One region of the Rhizobium skierniewicense Ch11 genome, then DNA from elsewhere that is predicted to be linked to it. Evidence: riboswitches for the same ligand, from Rfam matches in the RefSeq annotation. Region 1 holds a riboswitch; the other holds the start of a gene.
What was found. A riboswitch is a leader RNA that binds a small molecule or an ion and turns the genes downstream of it on or off. The one in region 1 is predicted to bind S-adenosylmethionine.
Positions count from the first base shown of each region.

Region 2: it holds a riboswitch for S-adenosylmethionine, as region 1 does, so the genes downstream of both, metA (homoserine O-acetyltransferase MetA) here and EKM04_RS08570 (O-succinylhomoserine sulfhydrylase) in region 1, are expected to answer to the same signal.

Region 1 covers NZ_RXPG01000009.1:29,001-41,055, reverse strand. The annotation lists gene EKM04_RS08585 (hypothetical protein) at 6-209, opposite strand; tRNA gene EKM04_RS08580 (tRNA-Gly) at 611-681, opposite strand; gene EKM04_RS08575 (2'-deoxycytidine 5'-triphosphate deaminase) at 733-1,830, opposite strand; SAM riboswitch at 1,906-1,984, shown strand; gene EKM04_RS08570 (O-succinylhomoserine sulfhydrylase) at 2,030-3,214, shown strand; gene apaG (Co2+/Mg2+ efflux protein ApaG) at 3,452-3,844, shown strand; gene EKM04_RS08560 (Hsp33 family molecular chaperone) at 3,876-4,868, opposite strand; gene argF (ornithine carbamoyltransferase) at 5,226-6,143, opposite strand; gene EKM04_RS08550 (aspartate aminotransferase family protein) at 6,201-7,409, opposite strand; gene EKM04_RS08545 (GcrA family cell cycle regulator) at 7,846-8,376, shown strand; gene EKM04_RS08540 (DUF7674 family protein) at 8,413-8,781, opposite strand; gene EKM04_RS08535 (DUF6481 family protein) at 9,055-9,444, opposite strand; gene EKM04_RS08530 (hypothetical protein) at 9,483-9,704, opposite strand; gene EKM04_RS08525 (cold-shock protein) at 9,935-10,144, opposite strand; gene phoB (phosphate regulon transcriptional regulator PhoB) at 10,628-11,311, opposite strand; gene phoU (phosphate signaling complex protein PhoU) at 11,343-12,055, opposite strand, start outside.
Region 2 covers NZ_RXPG01000003.1:190,856-202,910, reverse strand. The annotation lists gene EKM04_RS02575 (ABC-F family ATP-binding cassette domain-containing protein) at 1-560, opposite strand, end outside; gene EKM04_RS02570 (thiamine diphosphokinase) at 565-1,215, opposite strand; gene EKM04_RS02565 (hypothetical protein) at 1,384-1,656, shown strand; SAM riboswitch at 1,793-1,869, shown strand; gene metA (homoserine O-acetyltransferase MetA) at 1,945-2,883, shown strand; gene EKM04_RS02555 (aldose epimerase family protein) at 2,959-3,981, shown strand; gene mtgA (monofunctional biosynthetic peptidoglycan transglycosylase) at 3,987-4,667, opposite strand; gene EKM04_RS02545 (polyprenyl synthetase family protein) at 4,903-5,802, shown strand; gene EKM04_RS02540 (DeoR/GlpR family DNA-binding transcription regulator) at 5,919-6,740, shown strand; gene EKM04_RS02535 (MFS transporter) at 6,737-7,927, shown strand; gene ispG (flavodoxin-dependent (E)-4-hydroxy-3-methylbut-2-enyl-diphosphate synthase) at 8,080-9,330, shown strand; gene EKM04_RS02525 (YiaD family glycine zipper/OmpA-like lipoprotein) at 9,399-10,064, shown strand; gene EKM04_RS02520 (glucan ABC transporter ATP-binding protein/ permease) at 10,182-11,957, opposite strand.

The sequences.
Region 1 (12,055 bases):
ACATCTTATGCGTGAAGTGAATCACGGAAGTCAAGTTCAACTTCTTCACCGCGGTCGACGGCTTCATAAAGACGGTTCACTTCTTCACAAACCGACTCAGCAGAAGCCTCATCTTGGTTACGAACAAAGAACTTAACATCTAGAAGCCCGCCTGCGGCCATCTTTTCGAATCGCGCAGCGAGCTGGTTGCATTGCAAATTAGTTTCCATAACTCGCTCCTTCTATACGACGAGAACCAATCAAGTCGTCATCTGTTCCGTATGTAGGTTACAGATTTGTTTTTTGTATGTCAGCGCGCCGATATACGAAAATTAAATCGTGTCAACCCCTATTCCTGTGTGTTGCCGCCATTATGCGTACATTTGCCCTCAGGTCTATAGCTTGCTCTAACAATTTTGATAATTAATTAATAAGCACGCTACAAATGTAAATCACTGCCACAAAATTGCTACAGTTAACGCAGTGCCACTATCCAAATTTCTTAGTCGCCAAAGTCCACACTAATTAAGCATAATAGATCACACAGGGAACACTACCCTGTAAAACTACCTGTAAAACTTTACTCTTCGATATAGTGGGAAGCACACGAAAAGCTAGAATTTGAAGGCTGAGCGGGTGAAGGGAATCGAACCCTCGTATTCAGCTTGGGAAGCTGCTGCTCTACCATTGAGCTACACCCGCGTGAACGTAAGGGTCCGACAGTTCCGGAGAACTGTCAAGACACCGTTATGATTACCCGGCGCGGAAATGTTTTGAAAGCTTGAGGCCTTGAGCCTGATAATTGGACCCGAGACCTGCCCCATAAAGGCCTTCCGGCTTGGTCAGCATGTGTTCATAGACCAGACGGCCGACGATTTGGCCGTGCTCGAGGATAAAGGGAACTTCGTGGCTTCTGACTTCCAGAACGGCCCGGCTGCCGGTGCCACCGGCGCTGGCATGGCCGAAGCCCGGGTCGAAGAAGCCGGCATAGTGAACGCGAAATTCACCGACCAGCGGATCGAAAGGTGTCATCTCCGCTGCATAAAGCGGCGGTACGTGGACGGCTTCTTGGGAGACGAGGATGTAGAATTCATCCGGATCGAGAATAAGTTCGGCGCGGCCGCGGGCGTAGATTGGCTCCCAGAAATCGAGCACATCGTGCGCGGCCTTCTCATCGACATCGACAACGGCTGTGTGATGCTTGCCGCGATAACCGATAAGACCTTGCTCGCCAAAGCCCTGAAGGTCGATGGACAGGGCTATGCCGCCGCCTGACACGTTGGGGGTTTCACTGGCAACCAGCGTTTCGCTCTCATGCAGGCTCAGCAATTCGGCCTCGTTCAAAACCGCATGACCGATCCGAAAGCGAATTTGCGACAGGCGCGAGCCCTGACGCACGACGATGGGGAAGGTGCGCGGACTGATCTCGAGATAGAGTGGACCCTTGTAACCCGTGGGTATCTTGTCGAATTCCTGCGCATAGTCAGTTATGACGCGGGTAAAGATATCCAGACGGCCAGTCGAGCTTTTGGGGTTAGCAGAGGCAGACATATCGGCTGGAAGAGCAACAGCCTCCATCAAAGGTACGATGTAGACGCAACCGGTCTCCAGCACGGCACCTTCGCCAAGGTCGATCTCATGCAGGCTGAGCCTTCTCAGCTTCTCGATCACTTTTGTGGATGGGCCGGGCATGAAGCTTGCACGCACACGATAGGCCTTGGCGCCGAGCCGCAGATCAAGGCTCGCGGGCTGGATCTGATCCGAATCCAGAGCCCGTTCGCTCGTCAGTTGGCCGGAGGCGAACAGTTCCCGGATTGCACCATCCGCCAATATGCCCGTCGTTCTCGTCATGTTTTGGTCATCCCGTTTCACGGCGACAAAACCAAAAGCAAGGCATTGACGCAAGTCGTTAACGGGGTTAAGCCAAGCTTATCCCGTGGTGATTTGGCCGGTCGGCTTGCAGCCACGTTAAACAAGTGGCTAAAAAGACCGGGTGCGCTTGTAACCGGTCTGCTTTTGCGGCCGGTTTTTTTGTTTGTAAGGTGATGACATGAGCAAGAAATGGCGCCCGGCAACACAGCTGGTACATGGCGGCACACTGCGTTCCGGCTACGGCGAAACATCTGAGGCGATCTACCTCACGCAAGGTTTCGTCTACGACAGCTCCGAGGCGGCCGAAGCCCGCTTCAAGGGCGAGACGGAAGGCTTCATCTACGCCCGTTATGCCAGCCCCACCAATGACATGTTCGAAAAGCGCATGTGCCTGCTGGAGGGCGCCGAAGACGCGCGCGCCACGGCCTCGGGCATGGCTGCCGTCAGCGCCGCCATTCTCTGCCAGCTGAAGGCAGGCGATCACATCGTTGCCGCCCGCGCCTTGTTCGGCTCCTGCCGCTGGGTTGTCGAGACGCTAGCACCAAAATATGGCATCGAATGCACGCTGGTCGATGGACGTGATCTGGCCAACTGGGAAAAGGCAATTCAGCAGAACACCAAGCTCTTCTTCCTGGAAAGCCCCACCAATCCAACACTGGAAGTGGTCGATATCGCAGGCGTTGCAAAGCTGGCCAACCAGATCGGCGCAAAGCTGGTCGTTGACAACGTGTTTGCAACACCGCTTTTCCAGAAGCCGCTTGAACTGGGCGCCCATATTGTCGTCTACTCCGCAACCAAGCACATTGATGGTCAGGGACGTTGTCTCGGTGGCGTCGTTCTCTCCGACAAAAAGTGGATCGAGGAAGAGCTTCAGGACTACTTCCGCCACACAGGCCCGGCCATGTCTCCTTTCAACGCATGGACGCTGCTGAAGGGCATTGAAACGCTGCCGTTGCGCGTGCGCCAGCAGACGGCGAATGCCGGAAAGATTGCCGATTTTCTTGCCGACCAGAACAAAATCGGCAGGGTTATCTACCCAGGCCGCGCCGACCATCCTCAAGCCGATATCATCGCCAAGCAGATGACCGGTGGCTCGACGCTGGTGTGCTTTGAATTGAAAGGTGGCAAGGAAGCGGCCTTCAAGCTGCAGAATGCGCTTGAGATCGTCAAGATTTCCAACAATCTGGGTGATGCGAAAAGCCTGATTACCCATCCTGCCACAACAACGCACAAGAACCTGACCGACGAGGCCCGTGCTGAACTCGGAATTTCCGGCGGCACGCTGCGTCTTTCCTGTGGGATAGAAGATACTGACGATCTGGTGGAGGATTTTGCAGCCGCGATCGCCACGGTATCTGCCTGATGCTAGGGCCACGGCCCGGACATGTGCCGGGCCATGTCTACCCGTTCCTCCACCGCGAAACAGCGCCCGGAGACGCCAAAAAAGTGGGTGTGGTAACCGGATATTACCCTAAAGGTGATATCTATCGGAAAAGCGTGCGTCCTGTTCTTCAAAATCCAGCGGTAACCTGCAGTTTCTTGACGATGATCCACGCCTTTGGTGTAGAATATTTAACAAGCAATGACTTAGGGCCGCATTATGTATCGAGCAGTGACAAGAGACATCGAGGTCACCGTCGACCCCTATTACCTTGAAGAGCAGTCCGACCCGGATGACAGCCGTTACGTCTGGGGCTACACAGTGGTGATTTCCAATCTGTCGAATGTGGCTGTCACTCTCGTCAGTCGCTACTGGAATATTACGGATGAAACCGGACAGGTGGACGAAGTATCGGGCCCCGGTGTGATCGGTGAACAGCCGCAGCTGAAACCCGGTGACACCTATGAGTACTCCTCCGGCTGTCCGCTGGATACGCCATCCGGCATGATGTTCGGCCATTATGAAATGAAGGCGGATACCGGCGAGGTCTTCAACGTCGCTATCCCCGCATTTTCTCTGGATAGTCCCGGCCTGACAAGAATCCTCAATTAAAAAAGGCGGGAGATCATCCCGCCTTTCCAACTCATCTTGCCGCTTCCATTTCCTCAACCGGATAATGGTAGGTGGTGGAGCAGAACTCGCAGGTGACGGAGATGACACCATTCTCCTGGCTTTCCTGGATTTCCGTTGCGGAAAATCCTGACAGGACCCCTTTGATCTTGTCGCGCGAGCAGTTGCAGCGATCGACGATCAGTTGCGGATCATAGACCCGCACGCCCTGCTCATGGAAAAGGCGAAACAACAGTTTTTCCGCAGGCACCTGCGGATCGGTCAGCTCATCCATGTCTACTGTGTCGATCAGAGCGACGGCTTCGGTCCAGGCATCGTCCTCCGCATATTCGGCAGCACCCTCGTCGCCATCGCCGCCGTGAAGGTCGCGTTGGCGAACACGCTCAGGCGCCTGTGGCAGAAACTGCGCAATAATACCGCCTGCGCGCCAACTGCGACGCGGATTGCCATCGCTGTCCCGGTCAAACAACTCGGCAACGCCAAGGCGTACGCGGGTCGGCAACTGTTCTGACTGACGAAAATAGACGCCAGCAATGTCTTCCAGTGAGGACCCGTCCAGGGGTACGATGCCCTGATATGGTTGCATGCCTACACCCTGGTCGATGGTGAAGGCAAGAATACCCTCGCCCAGCAACTGTTCCGGCGATGTTTGGCCAGCAGCGGTCGCCTCAGCCAGACGCTCCTCATCAAAACGGGCATAGGCACGCATGCTTTCAGGTGCAGAAAAATCAGCGACCAGCAAATCCACAGGACCATCGCTCTTCGTTTGAAGGGTCAGTTTGCCGGAAAACTTAAGGGAGGTGCCAATAAGCGACGTCAAAACCACCGCCTCCGCCAAAAGACGAGCTACGACCGGCGGGTAGTCATGCCGCGCCAGAATAGCATTGAGGAGTGGTCCGACCTGAACGGCGCGACCGCGCACGTCCAGTCCCTCTACCTGAAAGGGAACGACCTTGTCGTCGCCAGCCAATTTAAGATCGTCCAGCTGTACCGTTGCGTCTGCCATGTCCTAACTCCTTGACGTCCGTTGCCCGAGCTTGCGCGCAAAATGATCGAAACCGCGACAGCATCGACCAACGGGCATGATGTTCGTATCGCACAGATAGACCGGGGACGATGAAAACGGAACCACCGTGCCACCTTAACTTTCGCAAAGGAGCGGTTTATCCGAGAACAGCGTATCCGTTCGGACCGGGCCTCCTGCGAGACGCGAACCTGCACGAAGCCACCGAGCGGCGAACGATTGATGAAAAGCTGCCGTTGTCAAAAACGGCAGCATTGAATTGCGCTAGAAGTAGGAACCCCGGCCTGAAATTCAAGTTACCCGGTTCAGCATCACCTGCAGGTGATTGGCTGACGCAAATCAGATAACGCCCATGCACCAGGCGATGATGGCCTTTTGCGCATGCAGACGGTTTTCGGCCTCATCGAAGACGACAGACTGAGGGCCGTCGATGACGTCATCCGTCACCTCTTCACCGCGATGCGCCGGCAGGCAATGCATGAACAACGCGTCCTTGTTGGCCTTGCTCATAAGGGCGGCATTGACCTGGTAAGGCTGAAAGATGTTATGGCCCCGCGCCTTGTGTTCCTGGTTCATGGAAACCCACGTGTCGGTCACGACGCAATCGGCACCTTCCACGGCGCGCTGCGCTTCGTGATAGAGCTTGACGTCGCCACCATTGTTGCGCGCCCAGTTCAGAAAGCGGTCATGGGGCTCAGACCCCATCGGCACGGCCATGTTCATGCGGTAACCGAAGCGTGCAGACCCTTCCACCAGCGAATGCAGCACGTTGTTGCCATCACCCGTCCAGGCAATGGTCTTACCTTTGATCGGGCCGCGATGCTCCTCGAAGGTAAGGATATCTGCCATGATCTGGCAAGGGTGCGTATCGTCGGTGAGGCCGTTGATGACAGGCACGGTCGCATGTTCGGCAAGCTCAAGCAGGCGCGAATGGTCGGTGGTGCGGATCATGATCGCGTCGACATAGCGCGACAGAACCTTGGCCGTATCGCCAATGGTTTCAGCGCGACCAAGCTGCATTTCCGTGCCGGACAAGAACAGAGTCTCGCCGCCCAGTTGGCGCATGCCGACATCGAAGGAGACACGCGTCCGCGTGGAGGGCTTTTCGAAGATCATTGCCAACATCTTGCCAGCCAGCGGCTTTTCCGCCGTACCGTTCTTGGTGGCAATCTTTCGCGCACGGGCGTCATCCATAATAACCCGCAGGTCTTCCGAACCAACGGCCGAAAGGTCTAGAAAATGCTTTGCTGATGCCATTTCAATATAGTCCCGTTGGTGCAGGCCGCGCTTGGCGCTTGCCTGAACAATGCGCGTTCAAGCGCTTTTTGCCATTTTCGTGGTGAGGCTTTCCGCCGCTCTTTCAAGCCGGGCCAGCCCCTCGCGCGCCTCTTCCGCCGTCACGACAAGCGGCGGCAGCAGCCGGATGACATTGTCACCAGCCGGAACGCCCAGAAGCCGTTCCGCACGGATCGCATGCAGCAGATCCGATGACGGCACCTTCGCCTTGACGCCGATCAGAAGACCCTCGCCTCTGATCTCCTCGATCACATCAGGATAGCGATCCTTGAGCGATGCGAGCCCTTGACGGAATACCAGTGCAACGTCTCGCACATGCGGAAGAAAGTCGTCGGCCAGAACGATATCCAGCACCGCGTTGCCGCAGGCCATGGCCAACGGGTTGCCGCCATACGTCGTACCATGCACGCCAGCCGTCATGCCGGATGCGGCCTCTGCCGTGGCAAGGCATGCGCCGAACGGAAAACCGCCGCCGATACCCTTGGCCACCGCCATGATATCCGGCGTCACGCCCGACCACTCATGCGCAAAGAACTTGCCCGTGCGGCCGACGCCGGTCTGTACTTCATCAAAAATCAGCAGCAGGCCATGCTCGTCACACAGCGCCCGTAGTGCCCGCAGAAACTCCGGCGACACGGGGCGCACACCGCCCTCACCTTGAATCGGCTCGATCAGCAGCGCTGCCGTTTCCGGAAGGATCGCCGCTTTCAGCGCGTCGAGATCGTTGAACGGTACCTGATCGAAGCCCTCGACCTTGGGACCGAAACCCTCGATGTATTTCTCCTGTCCACCGGCAGCAATCGTTGCCAGCGTGCGCCCATGGAAAGCGCCTTCAAAGGTAATGATACGGAATTTTTCCGGATGACCATGCGTGTAATGATAACGGCGCGCGGTTTTGATAGCGCATTCCAGGGATTCCGCACCCGAATTGGTGAAGAAAACCTTGTCCGCAAAAGTTGCATCCGTCAGCCGCTTGGCGAGCACTTCCTGCCCCTCAACCTCGTAGAGATTGGACAGGTGCCAGACCTTTTCTGCCTGCGACTTTAACGCGTCCACCATGTGCGGATGGCTGTGACCAACCGATGTGACCGCCACGCCCGCACCAAAATCCAGGTATCGCTCGCCCTTTTCCGTAACGAGCCAAACGCCCTCTCCTCGTTCAAAGCGCAGGGGAGCTCTGGAAAACGTATCGAACAATGGCCCAGTTTCGAGCACAGTGTCGGCCATGGCAGTGTCACTCCTTGCGCGAAAGGCGCTGTCATAAGGGCTTACCGGTCATCCCGTGCCTGAAAATCAAAAATGCCGCCTCGCGGCGGCTTCGGGTCGTCTTCCTCTTACGCAATCACTATTGTCACTTCACCTGGCGATGTCAACAAATGTCCGTATTTTCCGGCTGTCTCAAGCCATGGTAGAAGATTTGGGACACCATACGAGGTGTTGCTTTTCTGACTCACAAATGCAGCAAGTTGGGGAAAACCGGAAAATCGATTCCAGATGATTCCCACGACTCTTGTCAGAGAGTCACCCGACGATTAGGTTAATCTTCAATTACTAGACTGCAAGCGGCGGAACTAGTCACCTACAATCTGGCGGACACTCTGCGCGTGGTTCACTCCACGGCATTAGAGAATGATTCGGCCTGCGCGACGAGCGGAGAAGCGGCATGAACTGGACTGATGAACGCGTTGAGAGACTCAAAAGGTTGTGGGCCGAGGGCCTGAGCGCGAGCCAGATCGCGGCACAACTTGGCGGTGTCAGCCGCAACGCCGTCATCGGCAAAGTCCACCGCCTGAACCTTCCCGGCCGCGCAAAAGCGGGCGGCACTGTCGCTACGTCACGCCCGGCCACTAAGCGCCCGGCAGTCGCGACACCGTCTGCTGCACCACGCGCCGCAAATACCTTTCAGGCACGCGCTGCGACACCGCGTCCAACGGTGCGCACGGCAACGTTAAGCGATCAGGACACCGATACAGGCCGGGTTGTCGACTATGTACCGGTCAACACAGCGGTTCTGCCGACATCGCTTCGTCTGACCCTGACGGAACTCACGGAACGCACCTGCAAATGGCCGGTGGGTGATCCGCTGAAAGATGATTTCCACTTCTGCGGCTGCGACGCGTCTGAATCCTCGCCTTACTGCAAATTCCACGCAAAGATGGCTTACCAGCCTGTGAGCGAACGCCGCAGAGCCTGAAGGTTCGGGAAAAATCTGTGATCATAAATGAGCGGGTCATTGGCCCGCTTTTTTAATGGGCGAATGGCTCTGACGTCTTTGACCTCGGCAAGATTCGCTCAACGCGTCTACAATCACGGCTTCGGTGTGGTAGGTCAAAATGGTGCGCCACTCTTCGACTTCACGAGCCGTCATGAACTCGGGCAAGCGGAGACGCACCTGTTCATGGTCGGCCAGATGTTCAATGAAGCCAACCGCCGCAGCGGTGTTGATATCTGCATGTGGCGCTGCAAGACAATAGCGGGCGTAATCCATGATGCGACGGGCTTTATCTATCCTGTCGTTTTTCACGCAGGCTTCGAAAAAGGCGCGCAGCTCTATCCATGCAGCCATAGGCGACCAGGCGCGCTCGATCTCATCGCGCATCAGGTGCAGCCTCGATGGCCTTACGGCGCCAGACGCTCATATCAATTATCCACCATCATCCCAGGAACTCGTATAGAGCGTTGGGCTTGACGTTGGGCAAAAATATTCAGGAGAAGAATTATGGTGCGCGCGAAAAGCGTCCCAGACAGGGCTCTGCCTGAGCGGTGAGAATACCGTGTCCGGGTTATTGCCCCACGCTGCCAGCAGTCTGACAGGGCGCCCTGCCAGATCGCAGCCCTTCGGGTGAATGGCTGCTTGATCTTGGCGAATGGTTCAGCCCTGGCGGGCTTTGCGGTTGGCATAGCGGCGGTCACGCTCTGCCTTACGAGCGGCTTCGTCTTCGATGACGCGGGCGATGCGGTTCTTATCGGCCAGCTTGCGGGCGTCTTCTTCGGCGCTTGCCGCGGCTTCGAGTTCGGCCTGCTTTTGAGCAGCCTCTGCTTCAAGGCGGATTTTTTCTTCGCGTTTTTGCTGCTCACGCGCGGCCTGTCGCGCTCTGCGGGCCTCGGCAACGGCGATCTGTTCGGCCTGCTTGGCTTCAAGCATGGGTGCCGCAGCTTCCTTGGCTTCGCGATAGGCCTTCAAAAGAGCAGCCTTTGCTTCGGCAGCGGCGCCGCGCTGTTCGGAAACTTCGTTGTTCTTGATGTTTCTAGTGTTTCTCAAATCTCTATTCCAGTTGAGTGGTCATATTGATCCTGCGATCAGGTCTTCTTACCACGTTTCGTTGGGGCAGGTACAGGGTTCAGGCTGTCTTGCAATTCCTTGGCAAGACGCGCTTCGCGCAGTCTGATCGTCTTTTCGTCACGCGCCTGCGTAATCGAGTTGATCTCTTCAACCGCATGGCCACGGGCAAAAAACTGCGTTTGCGTGGCGCCAAATGCGATCTCGGCCTGTTTGCGAGATTTGCTGTGTGTTTCAGACATGAAATTTCCTTCCTGTCGCACCGGCCTGAAATCGGGATCGATTTGCTGGAAGTCCGATGCGGGGTGGATCGAGCAGCCTGGACCCTGTTAACGCCATAAAGGCACAGTACCCGAAGCTTGCGCCGCCAAGCGGCACAAAAAAAGGCCAGGCAAAGTGCCTGACCTCGGTTGGTCTCATGCTTTCAACAGTGCCAGTACATCCGTGGTCAAGGGAAAGCAGATCCCGTTATTTAAGCAGCCTGAAGGTTGCAAGCAGACATTTTGCCCGACTTGTTGTCGCGCTCAAGGTCGTAGCTCAGCTTCTGGCCTTCAACGATTTCGCGCATACCTGCACGCTCTACAGCGGAGATGTGTACGAATGCGTCTGTGCCGCCGTTGTCAGGCTGAATGAAGCCGAAGCCCTTGGTGGAGTTAAACCATTTTACTGTGCCTGTGGTCATAATGAACCCTTTCAAAGCATAAGAGATAGATCGCAGAACTGACGCCCTGCGTGCGATTATAGCGATTTTTTTGAAGAAAGGGTTAGTTCAAAACGCGGTGCTAATCGCGCGGCAACCAAAGCTCAGCAAGAAAAAATATCGACAACCAATAGATAGAGCCTTCCGGTCGGATAGTCAAACTTTAATTTTCAGATAATTTCAATCAACCCTTGTCGTCATATCAGTCACGATATGAGAACGTTTGTTTTCGTTGAGGATATTGAGCTCTGAAACAGTCTGGTATTCTGGCTGTTTATCAGCCCAGGTGCCGATCTATTCAACATATCATATCTTGATCGGGGCGTCGCTAGGCTCCCACCGTGTCGTGATGAGCCTACAAGAACCAAGCGACTTCAGACATGAAAAGCACGCCGCTGATATGCGCCGCTCACGGTGGCGCGTGCTCCTCAATGCGTTACGTCGCATCTGACTTCGCCGTAGACGTTAGGCCTCCATCGAATATCCAGCGCCGCGAACGGTGCGGATGACGTCCTGCATGCTGGAGAAGTTGAGCGCCTTGCGCAGACGGCCTACATGGACGTCCACCGTGCGTTCATCCACGTAGATGTCGTGCCCCCACACGCCGTCAAGAAGTTGCGAGCGGGAAAAAACGCGGCCGGGCGATACCATCAGGAACTCCAGCAAGCGGAATTCGGTTGGTCCCAGGCGCACTTCGCGGGCCTTGCGATGGACGCGGTGGGTTTCGCGGTCCAGTTCGATATCACCACATTTCAAAACGGATGACAGGACCTCCGGGCGGGCGCGGCGCAGCATCGCCTTGACGCGCGCCATCAGTTCCGGTGTGGAGAACGGCTTGACCACATAGTCGTCGGCACCTGTGGCCAATCCACGCACGCGTTCGCTTTCCTCGCCACGGGCCGTCAGCATGATGATTGGCAGGCGTTCCGTTTCCGGGCGCATCCGCAAGCGACGGCACAGCTCGATGCCGGAGACACCTGGCAGCATCCAGTCGAGAATGAGCAGATCCGGCGTACGTTCCTGCAAGCGGATTTCCGCCTCATCACCACGCGGGATCGTGTCCACGTCGTAACCTTCGGATTCGAGATTGTAGCGAAGAAGAACGCTCAACGCCTCTTCATCTTCGACAACAGCTATTTTCGGCACCATGACTAGTGACTCCGCCAGTCTTGTAGGACATTCACTCGGTGATCGCACCGAGCGTATTGGAACTGTCGTCCTTGGGACGCTCGCCTGCCGGCTGGCTGCCGGTGGCCATGTAGTAGATGGTTTCCGCGATGTTCGTCGCATGATCGCCCACACGCTCGATATTCTTGGCGCAGAACAGAAGGTGTGTGCAGGTGGTGATGTTGCGCGGGTCTTCCATCATGTAGGTCAACAGCTCGCGAAACAGCGAGGTGTACATGGCATCAATTTCCTCATCACGCTCGCGGATGGTCTGCGCCTTTTCCGCCGAACGGGTGGAATAGACATCCAGAACGTCTTTCAACTGGACCAAAGCCAGCTCTGACAAGTGTTCGAGACCACGGGCGAGCTTGCGGGGTACACCGGTTCCGGCAACCGCGATGACCCGCTTGGCCGTGTTCTTGCCAAGGTCGCCCACACGCTCCAGATCAGCGGCGATGCGCAGCGAGCCGATGATTTCGCGAAGGTCGGCAGCCATCGGCTGACGCTTGGCGATGGTCACGATCGCCTTGTCTCCGATTTCGCGCTCGGCATTGTCGAGGATCGTATCATCTGAAATGACCTTCTGGGCCAAAGCGGCATCGGAGTTGACGAGCGCGCGCACCGCATCGCTGCACATCTGCTCCGCAAGACCACCCATTTCAGCGATACGGCGGCTGAGGAACTTCAGTTCCTCGTCGTACGCGGACATGATGTGCGAGTTTGTCG
Region 2 (12,055 bases), on a different contig from region 1:
ACGGTGGCGGTGGAGACTTTTTCGAGAAAACGACGGTCATGCGAAATCAGCACCAGCGCGCTGCGCGTCTGCTGCAATTCGCTTTCCAGCCATTCGATGGTCGGCAGGTCGAGATGGTTGGTCGGCTCGTCCAGCATCAGGATATCGGGCTCAGGCGCCATGACGCGCACGAGTGCTGCGCGGCGCGCTTCCCCGCCGGAAAGGCTGGACGGATGTTCCTGTCCCGTCAGGCCCAGATGTTCCAACAGATAGGTGACGCGATAGGCATCATCACCCGGTCCCAGCCCCCCCTCGGCATAGGCCTGCACCGTCTCGTAACCGGCAAAATCCGGTGCCTGATCCAGATAACGAATGGTGGCGGAAGGGTGCTTGAAAATCTCACCCGATTGCGCCTCGACCAGACCGGCAGCGATTTTCATCAGCGTGGATTTGCCCGAACCGTTGCGGCCGACGAGGCAGATGCGATCGCCGGGCTCGACTTGAAGGTTGGCACCGTCAAGCAGCGGGGTAGCGCCGAATTTCAGCGTGATATCGTCGAGTTTCAAAATGGGGGGTGCCAAGGTGTCAGGCTCCGGTCTTGTCATAAGGACGGGCAAGCACGATGGCTTTGCCGCTTTTGAGGCGAAGGCGCAAGGGGCCTTCCGCCACGTTGGAAATAGTGCGCGACGAGCCGAAAGCAAGCGCGAAGTTTTCTAGGGGATAGCGTGCATTTTCGATATCAAGGCCTTTCAGCGCGGTAAAACCAGCAACCGAAAACAGGGACCCGGAGGGAAGATCGAGGTCCAGAGTGCCTTCCATCAGCGGATAGGCTTCTTCTTCGCCTGATGTCAGCACCACCTCGAATCCGCGCTCTGCCAGCGAAACCGCATAAAGCAGATGAAACAGCGCATGGTCCGACCGCTCACCCGCCAATGCTCCAACCAGTGTCAATCGCTGCGCACCCCGGGACAGGGCTTCGGAAACCGCAATCTCGCCGTCTGTAACGCCCTTTGTAGCCGGAAATGGTTGTTTCTCGACATCCGCCCAACCCTCTTGCAGCGCCGTGTCGGACGAATCGAAGTCGCCAACCCAAAGCTCAGGGATAAGCCCCAACGGTTGCGCGTGACGCATGCCGCTATCTGCGGCAATCACGCGCGTATCCGCCACCGCCTTTTGCAAGCGATCCGTAACAGTGATGTTGCCGCCGAGCAAAATGGTGAAAGGAGCAGATGTCATGCTCTGCCATAGCCTATCTATGGCAAAAAGCAAAAGCCATAACCATGATGCGACCATCCATCATGCCGCCGTTTAAAACGAGTTTCGATTTACGCTGAGGTTAACAACTTCAGGTCAGTACACTTCAGCAAGCATGGTATGACATAAATGCAACCAAAGGAGGTTTTCATGTTCACCGTGACAAACAATACTGGCAGAATTCTCACTCTCTACAACGGCGCTACGGTTATCGCGGCCATCGCAAACGGAGCCGTTGGCAATTCGAACCAACTGAACGTCAGCACGATTGGTTACGGAGATGCGATATTCGCCAACAGTTCCGGCACGTTCGCCGATAATACCAATTACACAGCGACATATCAGGCTTCGAGCCCGAATTTCCCCCAGAATAACGTCCTTTTTGCCAACGGCTTACCAGGAGGCAATGTTCGTTTCTTCTAACGTCTCAGATTGAGAAACGGTAAAGCGGCGGGTTTCCTGAAATGCTCGCCGCTTTACTTACGGCGTTTCGGCTTGACTGCAGGGCAATTGAGCAGTGTCGATTTTCGTTGATTCAGAGCAATTCCAGGCGTATGTACCGCTCCTATGTGGTGATTTGCCGACCGGCTTGCAGCCACTTTAAAGAAGTCGCTAAATGGTCGAGGAAACATCTCATTTCCGAGGACCGGCTGCGATTTCGTTGCCGGTTTTTGTGTTCATGGCCCGCGCCTCCACGGAAGTGAGTTCGACATGCCGATAAAAATCCCCGATACGCTGCCTGCGTTCGAAACCCTGATACATGAGGGTGTGCGGGTACTGACAGAAACGGCGGCCATCCGGCAGGATATTCGCCCGCTCCAGATCGGGCTTCTCAATCTCATGCCGAACAAGATCAAGACCGAGATCCAGATGGCGCGACTGGTCGGCGCGTCTCCGCTTCAGGTCGAGCTCTCGTTGGTTCGTATCGGCGGCCATCGTGCCAAGAATACGCCGGAAGAGCACCTGCTATCCTTTTATGAGACTTGGGAAGAGGTGCGTCACCGCAAGTTCGACGGCTTCATCATCACCGGCGCGCCCGTGGAAAAACTGACCTATGAGGACGTGACCTATTGGGATGAGATGCGCAAGATTTTCGAATGGACGGAGACGAATGTCCACTCGACGCTAAATGTCTGCTGGGGTGCGATGGCCGCCATCTACCATTTCCATGATGTGCCGAAGCATGCGCTGAAGGAAAAGGCGTTCGGCGTCTACCGCCACCGCAATCTGAGCCCCGCCTCGATCTACCTCAATGGCTTCTCGGATGATTTTCAGGTGCCCGTATCGCGCTGGACAGAAGTGCGCCGCGCCGACATCGAAAAGCATCCCAACCTTGAAATCCTGATGGAATCCGAGGAGATGGGCGTTTGCCTCGTGCACGAGAAGAAAGGCAAGCGGCTCTATATGTTCAACCATGTCGAGTACGATTCCACGTCGCTCGCCGACGAATATTTTCGCGATGTCGATGCTGGCGTGCCGATCAAGGTGCCGCATGATTATTTTCCGCACAACGACCCTGGTCTGACGCCGCTCAACCGCTGGCGCAGCCACGCCCATCTGTTCATGGGCAACTGGATCAACGAGATTTACCAGACGACACCGTATGATCTGGAAGAAATCGGAAAAGGCCAGGACCAGAGCGCAGAGTGAAAATTCTGCAATTGCGTGCGGCCGGAAAATAAAGCAACGTCCGGCCCATATGTGTCGAGTGGGAGAATGAAGACGATGAGCGATGGCGCAACACGGGAAAATTTCGGACTGACGGCATCGGGAGAAAAGGTCGAGCGTGTCACCATTTCTGCAGGCGGATTGACGGCCCATGTCCTGACCTGGGGTGCTGTCATCCAGGATTTGCGCCTTGACGGCCACCAGCCGCCACTCGTTCTGGGCTTCGACAATTTCGATGACTACCCGAAATACTCCTCCTATTTCGGCGCCACACCGGGCCGCAATGCCAACCGCATCGATAGCGGCAAGTTCACTATCGATGGAAAGACCTATCAGCTCGAACTGAACGAAAAGGGTGTCACCCATCTACACGGCGGCAGCGACAACATCGGCAAGCGCAACTGGCTGCTGATGGAACATGGCCCTGACCACGTGGTTCTGCAGATCGTCGATCCGGATGGCCGTGCTGGTTATCCGGGCAATTGTACCGTAACCGCGACCTACACGATCCGGGAAGGCGGTGTGCTGTCGATGGTCTATGAGACGACGACCGACAAGCCGACCATCGCCAACATCTGCCAGCATTCCTATTTCAATCTCGATGGCGCGCAAACCACGCTCGGCCACGAAATCGAAATCGCCGCTGACCATTATTTACCGACAACCGATCGACAAATCCCGACCGGCGAAATCCGCCCCGTAGATGGCACCGTGTTCGATCTGCGCCGTCCTGTCCCCGTCGAGCGGGAAGAAAACGGCGAGCAGGTGACCTATGATCACAATTTCTGCCTGTCATCGGAGCGCGTCGCCAAACGCAGGGTCGCGCGTGTCACGGCACCGGCCTCGAAAGTATCGCTGGAAGTGCACACGACCGAGCCCGGCGTGCAATTCTACTCGGCCTTCAAGTTGAACACCGGCGCGCCGGGCCTGGAGGGCCGTCGCTATGGACCTTTTGCGGGCCTTTGCCTCGAAACCCAGATTTGGCCGGACGCAGTCAACCACGATGGTTTCCCTAAGGCAATCCTGCGCCCCGGCGAAACGCTTCGTCAGGAAACCGACTACATCTTCACCAAAGGCTGAGGTTCCTAGTCCAGAACGCACCCGACATAGGCGCCTGAACCCCGGGCTCGTCTTTCGATGAGGCCGGCCAGACGTTGCATTCCTCTGCCGGGTTTTCCAGCAACGCGATCAATCGGATTGGGCAGCGCGACCGCAAGAAGTGCTGCCTGCCGCGAACTCAACTTCGAGGCCGAGACCTTGAAGTGGTATTGCGCAGCGGCTTCGATGCCGTAAATGCCCGGCCCCCATTCGGCGACGTTGAGATAAATCTCCATCATCCGTTTTTTTGACCAGACGAAGTCGGACACGACAGCCAGGGGCAGTTCCAACCCTTTGCGGATGAAAGACCGGCCATTCCATAGAAACAGGTTTTTTGACGTCTGCATGGGAATGGTGCTGGCACCACGCGTGGCCTCACCTTCCAATGCGCTGTTGACCACTGTCTGCATCTGGTTCCAGTCTACCCCGCCGTGGGAACAGAATTGCCCATCCTCGGACATCATCACCGATTGAACGAGCCGTGGTGAAATCTCGTCGAGCGACACCCAGCGTCGATCATAGCCCTGAAACATGACGAGATCGGCCAGCATCAGCGTCGAAACCGGACGCATGAAAGGCAGGGCATAGAGGACAATGAGCAGGTAGGGCAAAACCAGCAGGGCGAGAATGAAGAGGAGGATACGTTTCACGAGACTTCGCACATCCACATCAGGTTTTCTCTCGCTCTCGACAAGCGTTTCGTGATCCGTCTCGCTGTCCGGCGTGCTGCTCAAAACTTGGCCCCCACTTGGCTACCCATCGAAGCCTTTCATATTCCGCATACACCATCAAGGCTACTGTCGATAACGAAGTTCCACATCCAGCTGACAAAAACGATTGCCAGCCATTTTTCCCCATGCGAAAGAGCCAATCGTCACCTGACATGGTAAGGAAACAGGCAAGATGACATTCGAGACCCGGCTGCGCGACAATGCGGCAAGAACCGAAGCCTTGCTCGGCGACTTGCTGTCCAGCAACCCGCGCACCGACGAAATCACCCGCCCGGAAAATTTGCTCAACGCCATGCGCCACGGTGTCTTGAACGGTGGCAAGCGGTTGCGGCCGTTTCTGGTTATCGAGACCGCGGCTCTTTTGGGTGGTGACGCCACCGCCGCATTGCATGTCGGCGCAGCGCTGGAATGCCTGCACTGTTATTCGCTGGTGCACGATGATCTTCCTGCCATGGACAATGATGATCTGCGCCGCGGCCAGCCGACGGTTCACAGGAAATTCGATGAGGCGACGGCCATTCTGGCGGGCGATAGCCTGCTGACGCTGGCCTTCGATATTATCGCGTCACCGGAGACCACCCTGCCCGACGATCGCAGAGCCACACTCGTCCTCGCATTGGCGAAAGCGGCGGGTATCGGCGGCATGGCGGGCGGACAGGCACTCGATCTGGCAGCCGAGAGCCAAGCCCCCGACGAGGGCGGCGTGATTACATTGCAGGCGATGAAAACCGGTGCCCTCATCCGTTTTGCCTGTGAAGCCGGTGCGATCATCGCCGGAAGCATTTCCACCGAGCGAACGCGTCTGCGCAGCTACGGCGAAAAGATCGGCCTTGCTTTTCAACTGGCCGACGACCTCCTCGATCTCACCTCCGACGCCGCCACCATGGGCAAGGCGACCGGCAAGGATGCCGCCCGGGGCAAGGGAACATTGGTTGCTCTGCGCGGATCGGACTGGGGTCGAAGCCGTTTGCGTGAACTGGTGTCGGAAGCCTCGGATCTGCTGACCCCCTATGGCAAACGCGCGGATATCCTGATCGAAACCGCACGGTTTGTTGCCGAGCGCAAAAACTGACCTCCATCGCCAGTCCAGTCATCGCCTGTTTTTAAAGCCGCTCGCCATAAATCGCTTGATCGATGATCCCTGCCATCGTATGCATGTTTATGCACGATTTAGCCGAATGATTCCGAATGAGCAAGCCAGACCATTTTGTGAGCGAGAGACAAGCGTTGATCTACGCGCAGTTACAACAGCACGGTCGGGTGCTGTCACAGGAACTGGCGCAGACGTTCGACGTCTCGGAAGACACGGTCAGGCGCGATCTGCGCGAGATGGCGGCCCGAGGAGAATGCACGCGCGTTTACGGCGGCGCGCTTTTGGCGACCAGAACAACCGTCCCACTGAAAACCCGTATGACGGAAATGCCGGATCGCAAGGCGACGTTGGGCCGAACTGCTGCTCGATTCTTACAGGACGGAATGACGGTCTTTATCGATGCCGGCTCCACCAATCTGGCCATAGCTAAAAATCTTGGGGCGGGTTTGAAGCTTACCGTGATCACCAGCACGCCGGTCATTGCCGCCGAACTGGAAGGAAATACGGACATCGATCTCATTCTGATCGGTGGCCGGGTCCATCCCGCCATCGGCGCGGCCATCGACGCGACGGCCATACGGCAGTTGGAACAGATGCGGCCCGATCTTTGCATCGTCGGCGTCTGCGGTCTGACAGTCGATGGACTTTGTGCCGAAATCTATGAAGATGCCACCTTCAAGCGGCTTGCCTGTGAAGCCAGCGCCCGGACACTTGCCGCCATAACCTCCGAGAAGCTGGGGGTCCCCTCCGCCTTCCATGTTTCCTCACTGTCTTCGACGCTTACCCTCGTTCTTGAGGAGGGTGCCGATCTCACCATGGTCGGCGCTCTGGCCAGTACGGGCGTCAAGATTCATCAGGCTGGATCGTCTTCCGACAGCTTATTTCATACGCATGCACCGAAGGACCAGTCCCGATGACCGGCACTGCCACGCAAACGCCTATACCCGCCCGCACCCCCTATATGACGAGGACACGCCTCGGCGTTTCCCTGCTGTTCCTGATGAATGGTTTCATGATGGGATCCTGGGCTCCGATGATCCCGGAATTTGCCAAGCGTTTTTCGCTGAGCGAAAGCACTCTGGGCCTCGTCATCCTGGCCTACGGCCTCGGGTCGCTGTCCTTTATGCCCATTGCGGGCTCTCAGATCGGCCGTCTAGGTTCGCGAACCGTCACGCTGACGGTCGCGCTGATCATGGTACCGACGCTGCTGTTGATCACCATGGCGAATCCACTGTGGGCAGCTGTCGTGGCCGTCTTTGTGTTCGGGGGACTGACGGGTGCCATGGATGTTGCCATGAATGCCAATGCCGTCGTGGTGGAACGCGGCATGCGCCGAGCGATCATGTCGTCGTGTCACGCATTCTGGAGTCTGGGCGGCCTCCTCGGTGCTGGCCTCGGTGGTTTGTTAATCACCAAGATTGGCGTCTACGGACATGCCATTGCCCTGACGATCATTGCAGCCGCAATGCTGGCCATTGCTTGGCCAAGGGTACAAACTGATCGCCCTCATCCGGAAGAAGAACGCCCCAAGGGTGGACTACCCATGACGCCATTGCCGTGGATCATCGGCATCATGGCGCTGTTTTCGATGATCCCGGAAGGTGCCATCCTCGATTGGGGCGCGCTTTATTTGCGCAATGAACTGAGCGCCTCGGTCACCCTTTCCGGCTTCGGATTTGCAGCGTTCTCGTTGACCATGGCCATCATGCGCTTTGCAGGAGATCTGGTGCGTGATCGCTTCGGGGCCGTCCGTACTTTGCAATTTTGTTCCGCCATATCGATCGTCGGTCTCCTGATTGCCGGTTTCGCACCCAATGCCTTCATCGCGATTGCAGGCTTTGCAATTGCCGGGATCGGCATTTCCAACATGGTGCCGATTGCCTTTTCGGCGGCTGGAAACATGCCGGGAATGGCTCCTGGCATTGCGCTTTCTGTGGTCACGACCATGGGATACTCCGGCATTCTGGTGGCACCGTCTGCCATCGGCTTCATCGCCGAACATACGGGCCTTGCCGCCGTGTTCATCGGTCTGCCGCTTCTGCATGTGGTGGTTTTCATGTTGGCGAAGCTTGCCCGCCATGCGGATGGTGCAAGCGGACACTGATACGATTTCGAGAAAGTGAAATGTCTCGCAAAGACAAATCTCGAATTTTGCCATGATTGCGGTAAAAGTGGAGTTGGTTGCTTCGATGTTGACAAGGCGCGCGCCGTGTTCCACCTGAATGACCAGATGTACCGCAATTATCAGAGAAAATCATGACGTCACACGCCGATTACGATCCCAAGCCGCGCCGGTCCTCGGTTGCCGTCAATGTCGGTGGCGTTATTGTCGGCGGTGGGGCGCCGGTGGTCGTGCAGTCCATGACCAACACCGACACGGCTGACATCGACGCCACCGTGCAGCAGGTGGCAGCCCTGTTCCGAGCGGGTTCGGAAATCGTCCGTATTACCGTGGACCGCGATGAGAGTGCTGCTGCCGTTCCGAAAATCCGGGATCGCCTGATGCGCCTTGGCCTTGATGTGCCGCTGGTGGGGGATTTCCATTATATCGGCCACAAACTTCTGGCCGATCACCCAGCCTGCGCCGAAGCATTGGCGAAGTACCGTATCAACCCAGGCAATGTCGGCTTCAAGGACAAGAAGGACAAGCAGTTCGGTGATATCGTGGAGATGGCGATCCGCTATGACAAGCCGGTCCGCATCGGGGTCAACTGGGGCTCGCTGGACCAGGAACTGCTGACAAGCTTGATGGACAAGAACAAGGACGAAGGTTTTCCGCTGTCTGCGCGTCAAGTCACGCGTGAAGCCATCGTTCAGTCCGCTTTGATCTCCGCCGAACTCGCCGAAGAGATCGGCCTGCCGCGCAACCGCATCATCCTGTCGGCCAAGGTCAGCCAGGTGCAGGACCTGATTGCCGTCTATTCGATGCTGTCGGAACGTTCCGACCATGCGCTGCATTTGGGTCTCACGGAAGCGGGCATGGGCTCGAAGGGCATCGTCGCATCCTCCGCTGCCATGGGCTACGTGTTGCAACACGGCATCGGCGATACCATCCGTGTGTCGTTGACACCAGAACCGAACGGCGATCGCACGCGCGAAGTGCAGGTTGCTCAGGAAATTCTTCAGGTCATGGGTTTCCGCCAGTTCGTTCCCGTCGTTGCGGCCTGTCCGGGCTGCGGACGCACGACCTCCACCGTGTTTCAGGAACTGGCGCAAAATATTCAAAATGACCTGCGCAAGAACATGCCGGTCTGGCGCGATAAATATCCGGGCGTCGAGGCGCTCAACGTCGCGGTCATGGGCTGCATCGTAAACGGTCCTGGTGAAAGCAAGCATGCCGACATCGGCATTTCGCTTCCAGGCACCGGCGAAAACCCAGCCGCTCCCGTGTTCATTGATGGCGAAAAAGCGCTGACGCTCCGCGGTCCCGATATCGCCAAGGATTTCGAAGCTCTTGTTATCGACTACATCGAGAAACGTTTCGGCCAAAAGGATGCGGCAGAGTGAGTTTCGACCCTGAAAATGCCGAAATTCTTCTCTCTTACCTAACGTGAACTCACGGAGCACTAGAATTCATGATCAAGAAGTTTATCGTTCTTGCGCTTGCCGCAACCTATCTCTCTGCCTGCACCACGACCGACCCTTACACGGGTGAGCAGAAAGTTTCGAACATGGCGGGCGGCGCGGGTATCGGCGCCCTTGCAGGTGCTGTCGGCGGTCTGGCCATCGGTGGCGGCAACAAGGGCCGCAATGCCTTGATCGGTGCCGGTATCGGTGCTCTGGCCGGTGGCGCCATTGGTGGCTACATGGACAATCAGGAATCGGAGCTTCGTCAGCAGCTTCAGGGAACAGGCGTTTCCGTGACGCGCCGTGGCGACAGCATCGTTCTCAACATGCCGTCAAACGTCACCTTCGCGACGGACCAGGATCAGGTGATTCCGCCATTCTATCCGACGCTGAATTCCGTCGCGATCGTTCTGAACAAATTCAACAAGACCTATATCGACATCAACGGCCACACCGATTCCACCGGCAGCCTTGCCCATAACCAGGGTCTGTCCGAGCGCCGTGCTGCTTCTGTTGCCAATTATCTGGGTGATCGCGGTGGCGTTGATCAACGTCGTATTTCCACCATGGGCTTCGGTCCTTCCCAACCCATTGCATCCAACGCTACGGCAGATGGCCGCGCCCAGAACCGTCGTGTGGAAGTGTTGATTTCCCCGCTAACACAAAACGGCTGAGGACATTCGGCAAGGCCGGCTTCGAGTACGCCGCCCATCATAAGCAAAAAGAGCCCGGGATGTGCTGAACATCCCGGGCTCTTTTTGTCTAACGGTCCTATGGTCGGAAAGCGCCAATCAGGCTGACTTTGCAGGCAATGACAACACGGGCGCACCTGTCTTTTCATCGTCGTTGAGCAGACCACTGGCGCGCAGCAGCGACGAGAAGCGACCGCCACGCATGCTCAACTCATCGAATGTACCCTTTTCGACGATGCGACCATTGTCCATGAACAGCACGAGATCGGCGTCACGCACGGTCGACAGGCGGTGCGCGATGATGAAGGTCGTTCTGTTCTTACGCAGAGCATCGACGGCATCCTTCACGCGTGCCTCAGTTTCCACATCGAGCGCGCTGGTCGCCTCATCGAGGACGAGGATGGGCGCGTTCTTCAAGACGGCGCGGGCGATGGCAATACGCTGGCGTTCGCCGCCAGACAGGCGGTTGCCACGCTCGCCGACCTGCGTCATGTAACCACTTGCCCTGCTGTCGATAAAGTCGGTGGCGGCAGCCGCAGCCGCAGCCTGCGTGATCTCGTCATCGGTCGCGCTATCACGTCCGAGGCGAATATTGTCACGAATAGACCGGTTCAACAGACCGGCGTCCTGGAACACCGTGGCAATGGAGTTGCGCAGAGACTGACGGGTAACCGTGGAGATATCCGTGCCATCGACGAAAATCTGACCATTATTGGGATCATAGACCCGCTGCAGCAAGTTGATCAGCGTCGTCTTGCCAGCGCCCGTTGGACCGACGATAGCGATCGTTTCACCTGCATTGGCCGTGAAGGAAACGTCGTGGACACCCTGCTTGGTGTTCGCAAAGCCAAAATCGACGTTGCGGAACTCCACCTTGCCGGAAACCTGACCGAGTTCGATCGCACCGCTTGGCTCTTCGCGTTCCTGCACGGAATCTTCCAGCTTGAAGAAATCAACAAGCTTCGCGCGTGCTTCGAAAATCTGTGTGGCAAAGGCACGCATCTGATCGAGACGTCCAATAAGGAGGTTCGCAAAGCCGATAAAGGCAATGACGTCACCCACTCTGAGTTCGCCGTTCTTCACGAGAATCGTACCGATGATGAGAATGATCATCATGGATAAGGTCGATGCCGTGCGGTTCAACGCACTGGCAAATGCCCACCAATCAAGCACGGGGTACTGGGCACTGAGAAGACGCTCGGTGAACGACTTCAATGCCTTGGTTTCCGCTTCGATGCGGTTGTAGCTATGCAGTACCGACACGTTGCTGATCGAATCGCTGACATGGGCAAACACGGAATGATAGTGCTCCTCGACAGAGGCCTGACCTTCCTTCGTGCGCTCCATCACCCATTTGCCGATGAACCAGTACACGGTACCCAGCGCGATCAGGACGCAGCTAAGGCGAAGATCCATGGAAATCGCAGTTGGAATGAGCAAAGCGAGAGCTACGAATGTCGCCAGATGGGTCCGCATGAATTCCAGCCAGAGGCCGAACAGTGTTTCACTGGCGCGAAGGAGCGTATGCAGCGCGTTGGATGTGCCCCGCAGATGGTGCCAGGATAGCGGCATGGAAATGATGCGGCCAAACGCTTCTGTCAAAAGCGAAGCACGACGTCCGTGGGCCAGACGATCGGCCTCACGCGCAACGGCGACATAGGCGACGGTGTTGAACACACCGAAGGCCGCCCACAGGATCAAGATATTGGTTGCATCAGAACCGGACGAGATCGCATCGATGATGCGCCCGAACAAAATAGGTTCTGCAATAGTGATCGCAGCGAGGATGACGTTGGCGATGACGACAACAGTGACACGCAGCTTGTTGTCGGCGAGGTATCGCAGGGCGCGAGTATAAACCTGAAACAGTGTCAATTCTCAAATCCTGTCTTCGTATCCATCGTGTAGCGCTGTTCTATGGAGCGCAAAACTCCGTACCGTTTTATTGAACGGCACGGATATTCAAGTGATTG